3 regions of the Halomonas sp. AOP22-C1-8 genome follow, and region 3 is predicted to be linked to each of the others. Evidence: predicted binding sites of a transcription regulator. Region 3 holds the regulator's gene; each other region holds the start of a gene.

Region 1 (5,995 bases), on a different contig from region 3:
AACCATCAGAAACCATTCCAATTTTTAGCTTGCGATCCAAAACTTTACTAGTTCCAGGTCTTCTATTTACATTAGAAGGAGAATATTTAACCCCCCACTGTTGTATAATATCTAAAATATCCTTTTCGGACATTCCAGGATGATAATGAGCTGTTGTTAAAAGGTTGGAAAAAGCTAAACGACTACTATTAGGAAGTTCTAACGCTCTACGATAAGCAGCCATACTTTCATCAAGTCGGCCCAAATCGTTCAAGGCATTACCATAATTATTCCATAGTGATGTATAACCAGGAGAAACTTGAAGCCCTTTTTCATAGCAGTTTAATGCTTCACTATGCTGATGCAAGGCGACCAATACCATTCCTTGAAGCGAAAGGTACTCTGCTTTATCCGGATCCAAACGGCATGCGGTCTGTATATGAGTCAATGCTTGCTGATTTTGACGGCGATGGTGTAATAAATAAGCTATGCCGTGGTGTGCTTCGGCATAATTTGGCTCTATTTCCAAGGCTTTAGCTAATAGTTCTTCGGCTTCCTGAACATTGCCTAGTCGATATTTGGCTTCTGATAAGCGCCCATAAACCTGATGGTTTGCCCTATTTTCATCAACCAGCTTTTGGTACTCACTCGCTGCTTCCAAGTATCTGCCACTTTTAAGAAGAGCATCCCCTTTGCTTCTGCGGGCAGTATGAGAATTAGTGGGCGTTGCAATTGACTTGTTGGCTAGCTTAACTGAAGAAGACCGACGAGATTTATGACGACTCATATATAAACTCACTGCTGGAAAGAGGGCTCAAGCCATCATATCAACTTGCACACTGGCTTTATAAAAAAAACAGGCCCTGTAAACAGGGCCTGTTTCGATATACCTACCGAAGCTTTCTAGCTGCGGAAGTTTAACCCAGCAGAGACAGTACGTTCTGCGGCATTTGGTTCGCCTGGGCCAGAACCGAGGTGCCCGCCTGTTGCAGGATCTGAGCACGGGTCATGTTAGCCACCTCACTGGCGTAGTCAGCATCTTCGATACGTGACCGAGCAGCGGATAGGTTAGTTTCGTTGGTTTGCAGGTTGGTAATTGCAGACTCAAAGCGGTTTTGGATCGCACCCAAACCAGAACGCAGCTCATCAACTTGCTTCAGAGCACTATCGAGCTGCTCCATCGGATTAGCAGTGGCTCCGCTTAGCAGGTCTTTGGCACCCAACGTGGAGCCATCAACAGTGAAAGCTGCAGTTTCAGCGGTACCAGTAATATTAGCGTCTGCTGGATCCAAGGCAACACGGAAGGTTTTAGCAGTGCCCGCCTCCATCTCAAGCCCTTGCAAGTTCAAGGAGTTAATTTCAGCGGCATTGTTTGTCTCAACAACTACATCAACGTACCAGTTGCCGGCTTCATCAACCTGAGCTGTGGTGCCAGTAGTGATTGCATCAGCACCTACACCCAACTCAGTTGCCAAATCAGCATCAAATGCAGCTACTGTAGTGGTATTGATGCTTGTAGCAGTACCGTATGCCTTCTCAAAAGCGGCTTCAGCAGCACCGCCCGCAGTAGTGTCTAGAGCAGTCAAAGCACCATCCGGACCATTAACGTTAAAGCTATCAAGGTTCAAAGTGCCTGCAGTGATTTTTTCCAAGACAACATCGATAGACTCACCGTCGTTGGCACCTACCTGGATAGACAGGCTTTGGTCGTCAGCAAGCACTTTAACGCCGTTGAAGTCAGTCTGTTCAGAGATACGGTCGATCTCAGTCAGGCGCTGATCGATTTCATCCTGGATGGATTTACGGTCTTCAGCAGAGTTGGTGTCGTTCTGGGCTTGAACCGTCAGTTCACGCACACGCTGCAGGTTGTCGTTTACCTGGTTCAGGGCGCCTTCAGCGGTTTGCGCAACAGAGATACCGTCGTTGGCGTTACGCTGAGCCTGAGACAGGCCAGTGATCTGTGAAGACATGCGGTTAGCGATGGCTTGACCAGCTGCATCATCTTTCGCGCTGTTGATACGCAGACCAGAGCTCAGACGCTCCATAGAGGTAGACAGCGCGCTCTGAGATTTGCTCAGGTTTTGCTGACCGATCATTGCTGTGATGTTGGTATTGATCACTGACATGGTGGTATTCCCCTTTCAATAAGACTGGCCACGTGGCCCGCTGTTCGGCGTGTTGTGCGCCGTTATACTTAATAACGGCGCAACGAAGGAAATCTTTAGGGGGAGGCAGTAAAAAATTATGTAATTTTTGGTAACGAGGGGATTATCAACATTCGACACACGGCATGTGGTGGCAGGCGCGGTGTGAGGGATACGTTTATGCTGATTCTTGTGGAGGCTGAGGTTACCCGGCGCTAGCGGCCATGTTGGCCTATAGAGCTGCGTTACTCAACCCCGGCAGCGCGGGGCGCTGCTTCGCCGATGTGTCGGACCACCACTGAAGTGGGCTCCCACAAAAGCAGCCCGAGTGAGTAAGCAGTCTACACAGCCCCCCAACACATCGACACACCCGGTTTTGTGGGAGCTGAGTTCACTCGGCGATGGCGGCGCTAGCCGCCCTTACCCCGGCAGCGCGGGGCACTGCATTGCGGGTGGTTTCTCACAATGAGCGGGGCAGCGGTTTTGTGGGAGCTGAGTTCACTCGGCGATGGCGGCGCTAGCTGCCCTTACCCCGGCAGCGCTATGCGCTGCATTGCGGGTGCGCTTCGCTTACCGCGCACTACATTTGTGCCGTTGGCCTATAGGGTGTGCTGTGTTAACCAACCCCCGGCAGTGCTGCGCACTGCGTTGCGGGTGCGCTTCGCTTACCGCGCACTACATTTGTGCCGTTGGCCTATAACGTGTGCTGTGTTAGCCAACCCCCGGCAGCGCGGGGCGCTGCTTTCTCAGTCAGTGCTTACCTTCGATACGCAGTTTTGCAATATCATGAATAGATAGGCCCGTCGCTTCGGAAATCTGCTCATCATTTAGCACTCCAAACGATAAGAGGTGGCGTACCGTTTCACGCTTTTCTTGTAACGCGTACTTCTCAGCCTCTTGGCGACCTTCTTGGCGACCTTCTTGGCGACCTTCCTGACGACCTTCTAGCCGCTCTTTCTTCACCAGGTTTTCCAGGTTTTCTGCCAACATGTTTTTATCCTCCACCAAACTTGTAAGCGCTTCCAGGTTGATGCCTGCGCCAAGCCGTTGCAGGTGGCGCTTCACCCAGCGCGTAATGATTGGGTCAATGCGCGGTTTATGGGGGTCTGCCTGAATGATCGCGACAATGCGGTCAACCGCTTGTTGCAGGCTTTCCCAGCTCGTGGCCGCGTTTTCAATGCTAAATATACCGCTTAGAGGGCTGTGACGCTGCGCTAGTTCCTCATCAGTGTAAGCACCTTCATCAATTAAATAATAGCGCAGATGCGGCTGGTAAGGCTGTAAAAAGACGGGTGGCGTAGGCTGCACCATGTCGTATATATCATGCTTGGCTGACCAGCGCTCTGTCCCGTTATATAACACAACAGGGAACACGGGCGGCAAGCCTTTACCGGGCGTGGTCGCTTTCGCTTTTAGCAAATGGTCATAGAAGCAGGCAACGTAGTGCATCAGCCGAATGGGCATTGTGCGGTCGACCCGGGATTGAAACTCAAGTAACAGGTAGAGGTAGACCTCCTGGGTAGTCCCTTGCCAGTTCACCTGCACCGACCAGACCAGATCTTCAAACTTCTCTTCAAAAAGCGGTGTGATGTAATTGCCACTATGGAGTTTTAATGTGCTGAAATCCATCAGCTCAGAGATTTCTGGCGGGGCAAAGCCTTCAAGCAGTTGTTGAACAAATTCAGGGTAGCTGAAAAGTTCTTTATAGCCAGTGTCGTAGTGATTAGCCATGGGCCCTCCTGCGCAGTACCGGGGATGTTAGCATGGCCGCGCAAGGGCGATCACTTTTGAGGCCTGGCAAGACAGGTTGTAGAAGCTGAGTTACTCGGCGATGGCGGCGCTAGCCGCCCTTGCTCAACCACGCTCATAACAAACGCGCCTTACTGAGTAAATAGCGCTTCCAGGCTATCAGCGACAAGCACTTGCTCCGACCAAACGGCTAGCTGCTCAGGCGTTGCTTTTTGCAGCTGTTCATCCACCCAATTGGGTAATTGGCCAAATCTAAAGACAAGCAGATTCCTAAAAATTTTTCGCTTTGTCTCTTGATAACCTTCCTCATAGCCCTCTTGATACGCTTTCAGGCGCTCTTTTCTCAAGAGATTTTCCAGGTTTTCTGCCAGCATGTCTTTGTCCTCCACCAGACTGGTGAGCGTTTCAAGATTAACGCCTGCGCCAAGCCGCTGCATGTGGCGCTTCACCCAGCGGGTAATGATTGGGGCAATGCGCGGTTTTCGAAGCGGAGCCAGTGGTTTTGTGGGAGCTGAGTTTACTCGGCGATGGCGGCGTTAGTCGCCCTTACCCCGGCAGCGCGGGGCGCTGCTTTGCGGGTGCGCTTCGCTTACCGCGCACTACATTTGTGCCGTTGGCCTATAGGGTGTGCTGTGTTAGCCAACCCCCGGCAGCGCTGTGCGCTGCGTTGCGGGTGCGCTTCGTTTACCGCGCACTACATTTGTGCAGTGGTGGCGGCGTTAGCCGCCCTTGCTCCGGCTGCGCTATGGGGCTGCTTCACTCGCTCCTACAAGGGCCTGGATGGGGTTACTACTAGCGGCCTAGCTGGGCATCCAGCGCATCAAACTGCTGGGTCAGGTACGAACTCATGCTGTTCATCTCTGCCACCATAACGTCCAGCTGGCTGAACTGGGCGCGATAGCGGGCAATCGTTGCATCGATGCTTTTTTCCATGCGCGCATAGCGTTCATCCAGGCTTTTTACGTTGCTCTCAGCACCTGTAACGGCACCTGTGAGTACGCCGTTGCTACTGGTCATTTGCTCAATGGAGCTGTTTAACTTGCCGGCTAAACCACCGTCTTTATTATCGCCGGCAAAAAACGCGCTTAGCGCCTGCGGGTCATTGGCGATTAGGTTATCGAGCTTTTCATCATCAACTTCCAGCTTACCGCTAAGAGTAGTGCCAGCCTCTAAGGTAATGCCCAGTTGGCTCAGCGTAGAAAGCTCGCCGCCTTCCCCCCCCCCGGTAAGCACGCTACGCAGGCGAGACTCAATCGTGCGCAAGGTACGATCACCCAGTAGCTCTCCTGCTGTTCCACTTTCAGCGTTGAAGCTAGTGAGCCCGTTAGTCGTATCTTTTAAATCGTTATACGCGTCGACAAAATCGTTGATCGCTTCGCGCTGCTTTAGGGTATCGCGCTCAATATTGACGGTACTGGTCGCTTTTTCACCTTCGGCAATGCTTAGCTCATTCAGGTTAAGCGTTACCCCTTGAATAGCGCCTTCCACCTGGTTACTGGCACTGGTAATCGAGATGCCGTTAACCGTTAAAGAAGCATCTTGCCCCTGCTGCTTGGCGCCAGCTTCTTCCGCTTCAGCGAATGGGCCTTGGCCTTCTCCACCTACAAATTCAAAGCTATCAATGGATGCATCTGCACCCGTGGCTTTGGAACTGAGTGCCAAGCGGTAGCCTTCGCCGTCATTAATAATCGTGGCGTTAACACCGGCGTCTTTATTGGCGTTAATTGCATCACGAATATCGTTGAGCGAGCTGTTGGCATCAAATTCGATATCGACCGGATCGCTCTCACTACCCGCAAAATTTAGCCTGATGGCGGTCGCACCGTTTAGCTCCAGTGCGTCTGAGGGTTTATCTATCCCAGTAATACTCTCAGAGGCAAGCGAGCCGTATGTCGCGACCTGACTGACTTCTACCCGGTAACTGCCCGGCAGCGCGCTCGCCGAGGTAGCGGCTTTAATATCATCGCCACGCACACTGGAGGAAAGACTTTGATAAAGCTTTGGATCGTTAATCTTGGCCACCGCATCGTTAAATGCGTTGAGCGAAGTTTGCAACTGCCCGTAAGCGGAAATTTTGGCTTGCTGGTCGGCTTTTTGCTGCGTAATCGGCTCAAGCTTACCGC
Region 2 (5,130 bases), on a different contig from region 3:
GTGATAGCCTGGAAACTCCTTTAGGCGTTGATAGCAATTATACAGAAAAAATAATTCGATTGCCTGATGACTATATTTGTTATACGCCTCCTCGTTACAGACCTTCAGTGTCATCGCTGCCCGCTGACAAAAATGGGTATGTAACTTTTGGCTGTTTTAATAATGCTACTAAATTAAATGAGCAGGTGTTAGCTCAATGGTCTAAGTTGATGCATAAAATACCAAACTCAAGGTTGTACCTTAAAAGCATGCAGCTCGGTAGCCCTGAAATGCGTGAGCGTATTATTAATTTAATGAAGGCAGAAGGGGTTTCGGCAGACCGACTGCGTATTGAAGGACCTTCCCCTCATGTTGAGCTCCTCCAGTGCTACAATGATGTGGATATTTCTTTAGACCCATGGCCATATTCAGGTGGATTAACTACCTGTGAATCTTTATTAATGGGAGTTCCGGTGGTCACTCTCCCAGGGCCAACCTTTGCAGGGCGCCACAGTGCTACTCATTTAATTAATGCGGGCATGCCAGAACTTGTCGTTAGTTCTTGGGAGGAGTATCGAGAAAGAGTTTTAGAGCTTGCATCTGATTTAGATAGCCTTGCCACTATCAGGCAGCACCTCCGTCAAGTCTTATTAGAGTCGCCTGTATGCGATGCTACCCGCTTTGCAAAACACTTTACCGATGCCATGCGCGCTATTTGGCAGCGTCACTGCGAAGGAAAGCAGCCTGCTGCGCTAACGTTTGATAAAACTGGGCTGGCGAAATTTGAAGATGAAGAAATACCCGTTGATGTTGTTTATGCAGAAAGTATGGAAGTCGAAGCGACTGGGTTTAACTGGTCGCTACCTGGCAAGATTATAGTGCTGGATAATGGCTCAAAATTGGTTGTTGAGAAGGGCATCGATACCCTTAGGCAGCTAAATTCTTTTGGCATAGTGGCCTTCGATCCAGCAAGCCAAGTAATAAATGCTGAGCGGTTCGAGGGCAGTAAAGGTGTCCAAGTCTTTACCCATGCTGTTTTAGGGGATGGAAAGCCAGCGACACTTTATTCCTGTTTAGACCCAGTGTTTAGCAGCACCTTGGAACCGCTGCCAATGGAGCAGCAGTACGGAGCCAACCCTGCTGGTGCAAGCGTGCTTGCTAAGCTTCCGATCAATACCATCGCGTTAGATAGCATCGAAGGGCTGGATAGTTTGGATTGGTTAATTCTGGACGATTTAAGCGATGCGGCCGTAATTCTTGAAAATGGTGAAAAAGCCCTTAAAGACACGCTGGTCATTCAAGTGCGTATTGCCTTTCAACCGACGCATAAACGACAGCCAAACTTAGCTGAAATTCAGCACTGGATGTCACGTCATGGTTTCCGTCTATACCGTTTCAACAACCAACAGCACTTAAGCCACCTGCCGGACAGCGTGCCTGCAGAAATTCGCCAAGCTACCGAGCTTCAAAGTGCCGATGCAGTTTTTCTCCCCACTTACGAGCGGTTGGCTGAGCTAAATGAAAATCAGCGCTCCAAACTGGCTTTTTTGTTGCACACGGTGTATGGCATCAAGGATCTAACATATAAACTATTGGTTGAAATTGATGAAGAAAAGGCAGAAGAGTATTTGATTCTGCAAAAGTTAGCTGACACTCAACTCGAAACTTCTACTGAGTCATTGTTGAATGAAAAAATAGAAGTGTCTGACAAAATAGAAGTATTGGAATTCCCGCTTCCTGATGCTCCTTTCATGTCGCATGCGGAACGAAAGCTGTTTAAGAAATATTTAAAAAAAGCAAAGCACTATTTTGAATTTGGCTCAGGTGGATCTACAGTTTGGGCGATAAAAGAAGGCTTGAGAGTAGAAGGTGTGGAAAGCGACGCTAAATGGGTGAGGGCACTAAAAGATAAACTGGGTGATAAGTGCCAAGTTGAGTCTGTCAATATCGGGCCAACTAAGGAGTGGGGGGTACCAGTCTCAGGTGAATTCCAGCATCATTTTTCTGAATACAGTCAGGCGATTCATCACCATAAACAGTCATTTGATTTGATTCTTGTGGATGGTCGTTTTAGGGTCGCATGTACGATTGCATCAGTTATCCATATTATAGAGCACATGCATGACCAGGAAATGGCTCGGATTTTTATCCATGATTTTTGGAACCGACCACAATACCATGTAGTGCTTGAGTTTTTAGAGGTGGTCGATCAGGTTGATACTGCTGGCGTATTTAAAGTTAGGCAAGGTGTTGATAGGAAGAAATTAGATGCTTTGTGGGCTAAATTCTCGAAGAACCCGCTATAGGTTGTTTCTTAAAGGAGAGCGGCTCTTTTTCGTGTTTTCGAATTACGTTAGTTCAGTGGGGGTGATTAACAAGATGCAGGTGCTTTAGTGCCTGCATCTTGTGAGTGATAATTGACCGAGCATTCTTTGTGTATGTATGGACATTTAGACGTCTGGTCGCATGGTGCGAGCGTCGGGCCGACATCCACTATGCGCTTTCGCTTATGGGGGCTCGTTTTCTTTAATCGATGCCAGGGCAGGTGTTGAAACGTGCTTTTGGCAGATTTTTTAGTTGTGTGCATAGACTCTGTGGCGAAGGGTAGGGAGTTAATAGCTCTCCATACCTGACGACCAGTTGAGTTCTTGTAACTCACTGGTAAAGTTTTTTATAGCCGGGCCGATAAGCAAGTAATTACTACTAATAGGCAGGCCCGTAAATGGCGTCGATCCATACCAATTTGCCATCTATGAACGGCCAAGCGAACCTGAAGCGCAATCAGTCTGCGCTGGCGACGTCCATGGAGCGCCTTTCATCCGGCTTGCGTATCAACGGCGCTAAGGATGATGCCGCAGGCCAGGCAATTGCTAACCGCATGACCAGCCAGATTAGCGGGCGCGGCATGGCGATGCGTAATGCCAACGATGGCGTGTCGTTGTCGCAAACCGCACAAGGCGTGCTGGAGGCAGTGAACGGTAAGTTGCAGCGTATCCGTGAGCTTACCGTGCAGGGGTTGAGTGAAATTTATAACGGCGAAATGGGCGACCGTATCCAGGCGGAGATTAATCTCAACCTGAAGGAAATCGAGCGCTTGAACCAGGTGGCCGAATATAACGGCATTCCGCTTCTGGATGGCACGGCGGGGCATCTTTCCCTGCAAGTAGGCGCCAACGATGGCGAAACCCTGAGCGTTAATTTAGACGCCCCCGGCTTTAGTGTGCAAACACTGGGGCTTAAGGATTTTACCTTCCAGGGTGAACCTGACACCATCACGCATACTGACACCCTGCCGGGCCGCTCGGCGCGTATTCCTATCGACGATGCGGAGCATTCACGCGTTGCTTATGTGCCTGCTGATAACGAACCACATTTAGTGCGCTTTAATAACCGCGATGTTATCCAGCTAGGTGGCGATGGCGGGCAGCTTAAAAATGTATCGATTAGCGCATCACACGATACGGATACCCGCAATAACGACGTAACGATTAATGTTCGAGAGGCAGTGACTGAACGCACATTAGGTGAAGTTATATACTCCCGAAGCGCTGTCGACTTGGACGGCAATAGTTGGCCGTTAGGTAGCGCGGATATCGTACGTTCGGGAGGAGAGTATTGGATAGCACGTGGGAGCGACTATACACCCGTTGAGCTTGTCATGGATAACAGCCAGCGAAGTGTGGTGGCCCAAGTGCTGGAAGACACGCGTGTAGCCCCGGCTGATATGCCGGGCCCCATTAGTGAAGTGCGTTATATGCCAACAGTGCAAAAAGGCAGCGCGGACTATAGCCTGACCCTGGATGGTCAGGATGAAAGCAACAGCGGCAGCATCTCTCTAGTACAGTTAAACAGCACTTATTATGTCGAAGAGCAGTTGGCGGGGGGGCAGTATGCGTATTATCCCGCTGATGTGACCAGCCAAACAGGTGGTTCGGAGAGTACGTTCACCGTGGTAAGTGAACGTACACCCATGGGGGCAGTCACCGACCAGCCTTTTGTTGCTGGTTCGTCGTTCGTGCATTTTAAGCCGAGTAATGCCAATGTGCAGGTTAACTATGTCGAGTTAAACGGCACAACGCATCAAGATGTTATGGCCGCTGAGCCTGAAAATGGTTACGTGTTTAATGTAAACGCCTTTTCAAATGGCAGCGGTGCGATGAAAACCGCCAACATCGTGCTGAACCAAAAAGGCGAACATTTGCTGCAAACCGTTAATGGAAACGGTGACGTAATCCTTTATTACCCAGTGGGAAGCTCTCTAAGTACAAACGTGGATAACGACCTGACCACGGTAACAATACGTGAGACAGATGAAGCACGCCGCATCCGCAACCCTGCTGATCCACTGGCGACATTAGACCGAGCAATCGCCCAAGTGGATAACAAGCGCAGCGAGTTTGGCGCTCTGGATAACCGGCTGTTAGCCATCATTGAAAATCATGACGAAACCAATCGTCACCTTTCCGCCGCCCGCTCGCGTATTATGGATGCTGACTACGCGGTGGAAGTGGCCAGTATGACCAAAGCGCAGATTCTGGGGCAGGCAGGTACGTCTGTACTGGCCCAAGCGAACCAGGTTCCACAGAACGTGCTTTCTCTGTTGGAGTAATTGAGGCTTGAGGATAAAGCTCATGCCTTATTATTAGACATTATAAATAGGCTTCTTAAAGGGGCCATTTTTTAGAAGAACTTATGAAAACGAATGTGCCGACTATTTCAGCCTACGATGTTATTTATGACGTAGTGCCTAAGCTTGATACCCTCGAAAAGCTGGTGGGGGGCACCCTTGATGAAGCGCTAATGGCTAACCAGGAACTGGAAAGCATTGCGCATATAAACACGCTGAAAACGGAGTTTCAGCTGGAACTGACCATGATCCGTATGAACCTGGAGCATTTGTTAAAGCGTTATCAGAAAGAGTTGAATGCCGTGGTAGAAGATAAGCGCCATGATCAGCTATTAACGCTTGACGCGTTCGAGGCAATGGCGATTGAAAGTGCTGCCCAGCTTTATCGGCGAGCGCAAGCTCGTTAAGCACTCATCCATGAAACCCAAACAACCATCGAGCAGGCCGAAACCCACGGGCTTGATACAACCATGCCTGATGATGACACACAGCGTTTCTATATCCTCGATGAAAAGTAGTGCCAA
Region 3 (5,995 bases):
CAGTGGTCGGGCATTTGGATAACGCGGATGATGATGAGGCGTCCAGTCTGCGTAGCGATCTACTCAGCCTGTTGGGCACGCGCCGAAAACGCCGCGATACGGCCATGCTGGATGCGTTGATGTACGCCTTTATGGCGCGCGACGCCATTCGCCAATTGGGCAGCGTTAGCCGAGAGGTGAATGTATGAGTCAGGATCAGGCGGCGGGCTTGCGCCAATGGGCCGACAGCCAGCGTCAGAAGCAGGCACCCAGCCAGCCTGATGCGCCGTTGGCAAGTGATATGGAGGTGATGAGCGAAGCGCCTGCGCCCGCGCCAGGTGCTGTTTCGCCCACCCCCACGATTGACGAGCAGCCGGTTGCGAAAGCCCCTTCGCGACCTAAAAAGCCCTTGTATATTATTGGTTTGCCAGGGCAGGGCGCGCAGGCTGTCAAACAGGCTCAACATCGCCTGGCTCAATGGTCTGCGCTGGGCCGTCACTGGGCAGGATCACCTGACGATTGGGATATACAGGCGGTTAGCGTTAATGCGCCTGATCTGGCTCAGCTAAGTGCTCGGCATGCGCGTTGGGCGCTCTGGGTTAACAGCGATGCGGACGCATTTGCCGAGATGTACCGGCTACTTCGCCAGGCGCGTGACAATGGCGGGCCGCGCCGATTATTGGCACTGCACGAGCCCTCTTTGTCGCGCCAAGGCTTGTTGGAAAACTTGCGTGAAGCCGCTAGCCACTATTTGGCCATCGATCTTCTGGTGCTGGCGCGCTGATAAGGAAATATTCGACATGTTAAGCAAGCTATTCAAGATGATGGGTGTTTGCGGGTTGATAGGTCTCATCGGTAGCGCTCAGGCGGCGGGCAGCTGGAGCACCTCGGTGCCGGGCGTGATGGTGGCCATGAGTGACCGGGAAACCCGTAGCCAGTCAATGACGCCACCCGATTCTGTACAGGTGCACAATCGTGTGATTGATCGGATACACTGGCAGCTTGAGGCGCCGCCGGGCAGCGCTATCAACGCATGGCTATGCCATCCGGAGCAGTGTGTGGCTCTCTCGGGAGGGCGCGGAACGGTCACCGAGCTGGCGGGAAGGCAGGTAAGTGCTCCTTTGCAGTTTCGTTTTAAGTTACTGCCTGGACAGCGGCCTGTTCGTGTTCAGGGTCTGCAAGTCATTGTGAACTATCAGTAAAAGTTGTATAGCCGCGAGGCAAAAAGATGTACACAGCACAAGGCAGAATCAAGCAAGGCGAGCTATTCACACAATACATGCCACTGGTAAGACGTCATGCCTTAACACTGCAGGTCAGGTTGCCAGCCAGTATTGAACTTGATGATCTTATTCAGGCGGGCACGGTAGGGCTTTTAGAAGCACTGGGCCGTTTTGATGCCGCTCATGGTGCCAGCTTTGCGACGTTTGCCAGCCAGCGTATCCGTGGGGCGATGGTCGATGAACTGCGTACGCGGGATTGGTTGCCACGCAGCGTGCGCCGCGCTGCGCGCGCTGTGGACGACGCGATCCGGCGGCTAGAGCAGCAGCTCGGGCGCTCGCCGGAAGAGAGTGAAATTGCCTTGGCGCTTGAGATGCCGCTGGGTGATTACCAACAGCTGCTCAACGACACCAATAGCGGTCAGCTATTGCCGTTTGAAGAGTTGGTTGCCGATGGTGGTGAGCCGGTAAGTTTTGATGTGAGCAACTTGCCGTTTGAAAAGCTGCTGGATGAGCAGCAGCGCCAAACATTGGTTGCTGCCATTGAGGCGTTGCCAGAGCGCGAGAAACTGCTCATGGCACTTTATTACCAGGAAGAGCTGAATTTAAAAGAAGTGGGCGCCGTGCTGGGCGTGACCGAGTCGCGTGTGTCTCAGTTGCATAGCCAAGCCATTAGCCGTCTGCGTGCCCGGTTGCATGATTCAGCCTAAACAACCGATACGTTAACTCACAATAACCGGCGAGGAGCCGTTGATGAACCCGTCCACGTTGATAGGTATATTCGCCAGTATGCTGCTGCTAGTAAGCGTGCTGTTCTTTACTGCGGAGTCCCCTGAAAGTTTTATCAATCTGCCGGGCCTGGCGATTGTTATAACCGGTACTCTGGCCGCTACTTTTATAAGCTATCCGCTAAAAGAGGTGTTACGCGTTGTACGCTTGGTAGGGCTTGTCTTTCGGCGTGAAAATACCTATATACGCGACGATATCAACGAGCTGGTCGCCATGTCCCGGCTATGGTTTAAAGGCGATGTGCGTGCAGTCGAACAAGAGTTGGAGCATACGCGCAATCCGTTTTTACGTACCGGTATTCAGTTAGTCATTGCCAATACCAAAGAAGATGAGATCTTCGACATGCTGCGTTGGCGGATTGCCCGGCTCAAGGCTCGCGAGCACGCAGAAGCCCAGATTTTTCGCACCATGGCGACCTATGCGCCAGCGTTTGGCATGATTGGCACGCTGGTGGGATTGGTTAATATGCTGGAAGTCATGGATGCCGGTGACCTGGATGTCATTGGCCCCCGTATGGCGGTGGCGCTGCTCACCACCTTCTACGGTATTTTGCTGGCGAATCTGGTGTTTAAACCCATCGCGGTGAAGCTAGAACGACGTACAGAAGAGCGCCTGATTACCATGAACATGGTGCTGGAAGGTATTTCACTGATCACCAAGCGCCGCCTGCCCTCTTTTATTGAGGAAACGCTCAATTCATTTATCGCCAACTATAACGATGAGATTCGCGATGCCACTATAAAGCCCCGGCCTGATACACCAAGCGCGACGGCAAAGGGCTAAGGCGATGCTGGATAACAATACGCGCCATGCGCTGGAGCTTCCCGCCGGGCAGGGTGAAAGCGATGAGAGCTGGCTGACCAGTTATCTGGACGTGCTCACCCTGCTGATTACGCTGTTTGTTTTGTTGCTGGCTTTGGCTCCCCCCGGTGGTAATGAAGCACTTGAGGGTGAGGAAGCGTCCATGGCCAGCGTGATTAGCTCACTGCCCTTGGCAACGCTTGCCACCGGTATTCACCCGCGCCATAGCGGGTTGCAGCCCCAGATGGCGGCATTGGATATTCCCGGCGTCAGCGTATCGCAGGGCCAGGAGGGCGTAACGCTACGCATTGATGATAGCCTTTTATTTCCCAGTGGCGAGGCAGTGCTAACCTCTCTAGGCCAGGATGTGATAGAAAGCCTTATTGATGTGTTAGCGGCCTTTGATGGTCAGGTTTCCGTTGAAGGACACACTGACAATCTTCCTATTGCTACCACTCGGTTCCCTTCCAACTGGGAGCTTTCCGCCGGACGTGCGATTGCCGTTATGCGCCATCTGGAAGGTCAGGGCATCGCTATTTCTCGCATGCGGGCCGTTGGTTATGCGGATACTCAACCTATGGAAAGCAACGCAACACCTGAAGGGCGAGCTGCTAACCGGCGCGTTGAACTGTTGTTACGACAACAGCCAGAAGGGTGAGTGGACTGCTCAAGGCTGGGGTTGTGCCTAAGCATCCCCTTCTGCTGCAGTCGTATGCTGCCCTGTTGGTGCTTGATGTCGATCGTCGGCGCATCCAGGCGACCAGTACAAATCTGGCCGCGCTGATGGGACTCTCACGCCAATCGGTAACGTTAACCCAATTGCTGGGGACGCGTTTAATCCAGCGACTTTCAGGGCGACGCGGTTTCACATAGCGTTTGCATGCGCTCAATCGCTTGATCGGCGCCTTCAAGCTGAAACGTCATGTACCAGGGGGGCTGTTCGCCTCGATCAAACCCCAGGAAAAGTTGCTCGCCTTGTTCCATCTGGTGCATTAGCGTCTGCATATCAGCAAGATAAAAGTGTACGTAAAAGCCGTTATCGCCTCGCTCGGTGATGAATTCTGCCATGGTATCGACCGCGGGCTGCTCATCGATACGCAGCCGGGTCGGCACCAGGTTGACGGTTTTACTTTCGCCTTGCTGCTCCTCCAGCGTGACACGCACTTCAAGCCACGGTAAATCACACACGTTTTGGGTGGCATTCAGGCTGAGTGTCGCGTCGGAATAACTATGGGTTTCAACGGCGCGAAAGTGGTGCTCATTACCCAGCGTTAACGCCATTGATTGCCACTGGCCATGCGACTGTATGTCCTCCATATTAAAGTTCGCCGCCTGTGTTAACGGTGCAATAAGTAGAAGGGTGGCGCTTGCCAAGGCTGTTGAATAGGGTGTCATGTCAGCACATCAAGGTTGGGTAAGAAAAGCCCAGCGTTTATGACGGGTTTGCCCGCAGCAAAGGCGCCGGGTGCTTTCTATAAACCACTACCGCCCGTGGCAGCACGTGGTAATGGTAGTGGTAATGGCCACTAGGCAGAAAGTTCGAATAATGGCCTAACGTCGTCATTAAGATAACAGTCATCAAACTCGCCGACTGCCGCCAGTGCTTGAAGATCAGGAATCGTAACGTTGTGACGATCACGAAATACCAGACCTTCTTCGCTCAGCAAGCTAAAGGTGCGGCTAACATGTACAGGGCTTAAGCCCAGAATGTCAGCTAGCTGCTCTTGAGAGAGCGGGAGTCGAAGCTGCCCGTCGGTATGGCTATTGGTCTGGCGCAGTCTCAAATACATTTCGTACAGGAAGTGCGCTGTTTTTTGCCGAGCACTGCGTCGGGCAAGCGTTACTAGTCGTTCGGTGAGCAGTGCCTGGTGACGGCTGGTGATCGCAAATACCACCGAGGTTAGTGGCACCGACTGACGAAATACGTCAAGCAGGCGTTTGTGCGGAAAATGACAGATTACGCCATCGGTAATCATGCGAACACTTTCCAGACGTTGCGAAAACGCGAACTCACGCAGGCCAATAATATCGCCAGGCAAATAAATTTCCAGAATCTGTCGATCACCGTTTTCAAGGTGGCGATAGGAGTAGGCCCAACCACTTTTCAAGGTGCAAAATTCGCCAGCCGGATCACCGAGTTCCCATAGCAGTGAGCCCGCTGTGATATCCGTAGGGCTCTCTTCCAGGGACGCTAACAGGGCTTTATCTGCCGTGCTTAATGAGCAGTAGTGGCTGAAGTGGTGAAGAATGCAGCTTTGATCTTCGCTCACAGCTTGATCTCCATGAGTGTTGCCTAACAAATATCAAGTTATTTGGCGAATGACGATAAGCAATTAATCGCGCACTGCACTGCCCGATGACCTTGATACAGGGGCGAATCGGCTAAATTATGGCATAAAATCACGTTCAGGGTGGGCGCATGCCCACCCTGAAACGCCCGATTACGAAGCGGCGCGGTTGCCGCGTTCAAGTAGCGGAGAGAGAAAGCGTCCGGTATGTGAAACGTGCTGCTTGACGATCTGTTCCGGCGTGCCTTCGGCGATGATTTGCCCGCCGCCGGAACCGCCTTCCGGGCCCAGGTCGACAATCCAGTCAGCCGTCTTGATCACATCCAGGTTGTGCTCGATGACCACGATGGTATTGCCGTGGTCGCGCAAACGATGCAATACGGTCAGTAGCTGACGAATATCTTCAAAATGAAGCCCGGTTGTAGGTTCATCCAGGATATACAGCGTCTTGCCGGTGTCACGTTTGGCAAGCTCACGAGCAAGTTTGACCCGCTGCGCCTCGCCACCTGACAGTGTGGTGGCGCTCTGGCCCAAGCGGATGTAGGAAAGCCCTACATCCAGTAACGTTTGCAGGCGGCGCGCGATCGCCGGTACCGGGCTAAAGAACTCAAGCGCATCCTCAACCGTCATCTCCAACACTTCGTGGATCGTTTTACCCTTGTAGTGGATATCCAACGTCTCGCGGTTATAGCGCTTGCCTTTACAAACGTCACACGGCACATAGATATCCGGCAAAAAGTGCATCTCGACCTTAATCATGCCTTCGCCCTGGCACGCCTCGCAGCGCCCGCCCTTAACGTTGAAGCTAAAGCGGCCTGGCTTGTAGCCACGCGAGCGAGCTTCCTGGGTACCGGCAAACAGCTCACGGATAGGTGTGAAAATGCCGGTATAGGTGGCGGGGTTGGAGCGTGGTGTGCG

Evidence for each region. Region 3 encodes FliA, which starts transcription of late flagellar genes. Its sites were predicted from a motif close to CTAAAGTTNNNNNNNNNNCNGCCGATA; they were not measured.
Region 1: ACT3TY_RS16155 (FliC/FljB family flagellin) is a predicted target of FliA. The motif match lies at 2,178-2,204, and genes of this name have one in related genera.
Region 2: ACT3TY_RS16145 (flagellin N-terminal helical domain-containing protein) is a predicted target of FliA. The motif match lies at 2,641-2,667, and genes of this name have one in related genera.

Annotation. Positions count from the first base shown of each region.
Region 1 covers NZ_JBQSYD010000036.1:24,532-30,526, forward strand. The annotation lists gene ACT3TY_RS16150 (O-linked N-acetylglucosamine transferase, SPINDLY family protein) at 1-766, opposite strand, end outside; gene ACT3TY_RS16155 (FliC/FljB family flagellin) at 897-2,105, opposite strand; gene ACT3TY_RS16160 (hypothetical protein) at 2,452-2,592, shown strand; gene ACT3TY_RS16165 (Rpn family recombination-promoting nuclease/putative transposase) at 2,874-3,854, opposite strand; gene ACT3TY_RS16170 (hypothetical protein) at 4,004-4,309, opposite strand; gene fliD (flagellar filament capping protein FliD) at 4,665-5,995, opposite strand, start outside.
Region 2 covers NZ_JBQSYD010000036.1:19,063-24,192, reverse strand. The annotation lists gene ACT3TY_RS16150 (O-linked N-acetylglucosamine transferase, SPINDLY family protein) at 1-2,285, shown strand, start outside; gene ACT3TY_RS16145 (flagellin N-terminal helical domain-containing protein) at 2,702-4,588, shown strand; gene ACT3TY_RS16140 (hypothetical protein) at 4,672-5,013, shown strand.
Region 3 covers NZ_JBQSYD010000010.1:60,751-66,745, reverse strand. The annotation lists gene flhF (flagellar biosynthesis protein FlhF) at 1-188, shown strand, start outside; gene ACT3TY_RS07535 (hypothetical protein) at 185-763, shown strand; gene ACT3TY_RS07530 (flagellar protein FlhE) at 780-1,181, shown strand; gene ACT3TY_RS07525 (RNA polymerase sigma factor FliA) at 1,208-1,909, shown strand; gene ACT3TY_RS07520 (motility protein A) at 1,953-2,771, shown strand; gene ACT3TY_RS07515 (OmpA/MotB family protein) at 2,776-3,447, shown strand; gene ACT3TY_RS07510 (hypothetical protein) at 3,471-3,662, shown strand; gene ACT3TY_RS07505 (hypothetical protein) at 3,639-4,184, opposite strand; gene ACT3TY_RS07500 (Crp/Fnr family transcriptional regulator) at 4,316-5,059, opposite strand; gene uvrA (excinuclease ABC subunit UvrA) at 5,231-5,995, opposite strand, start outside.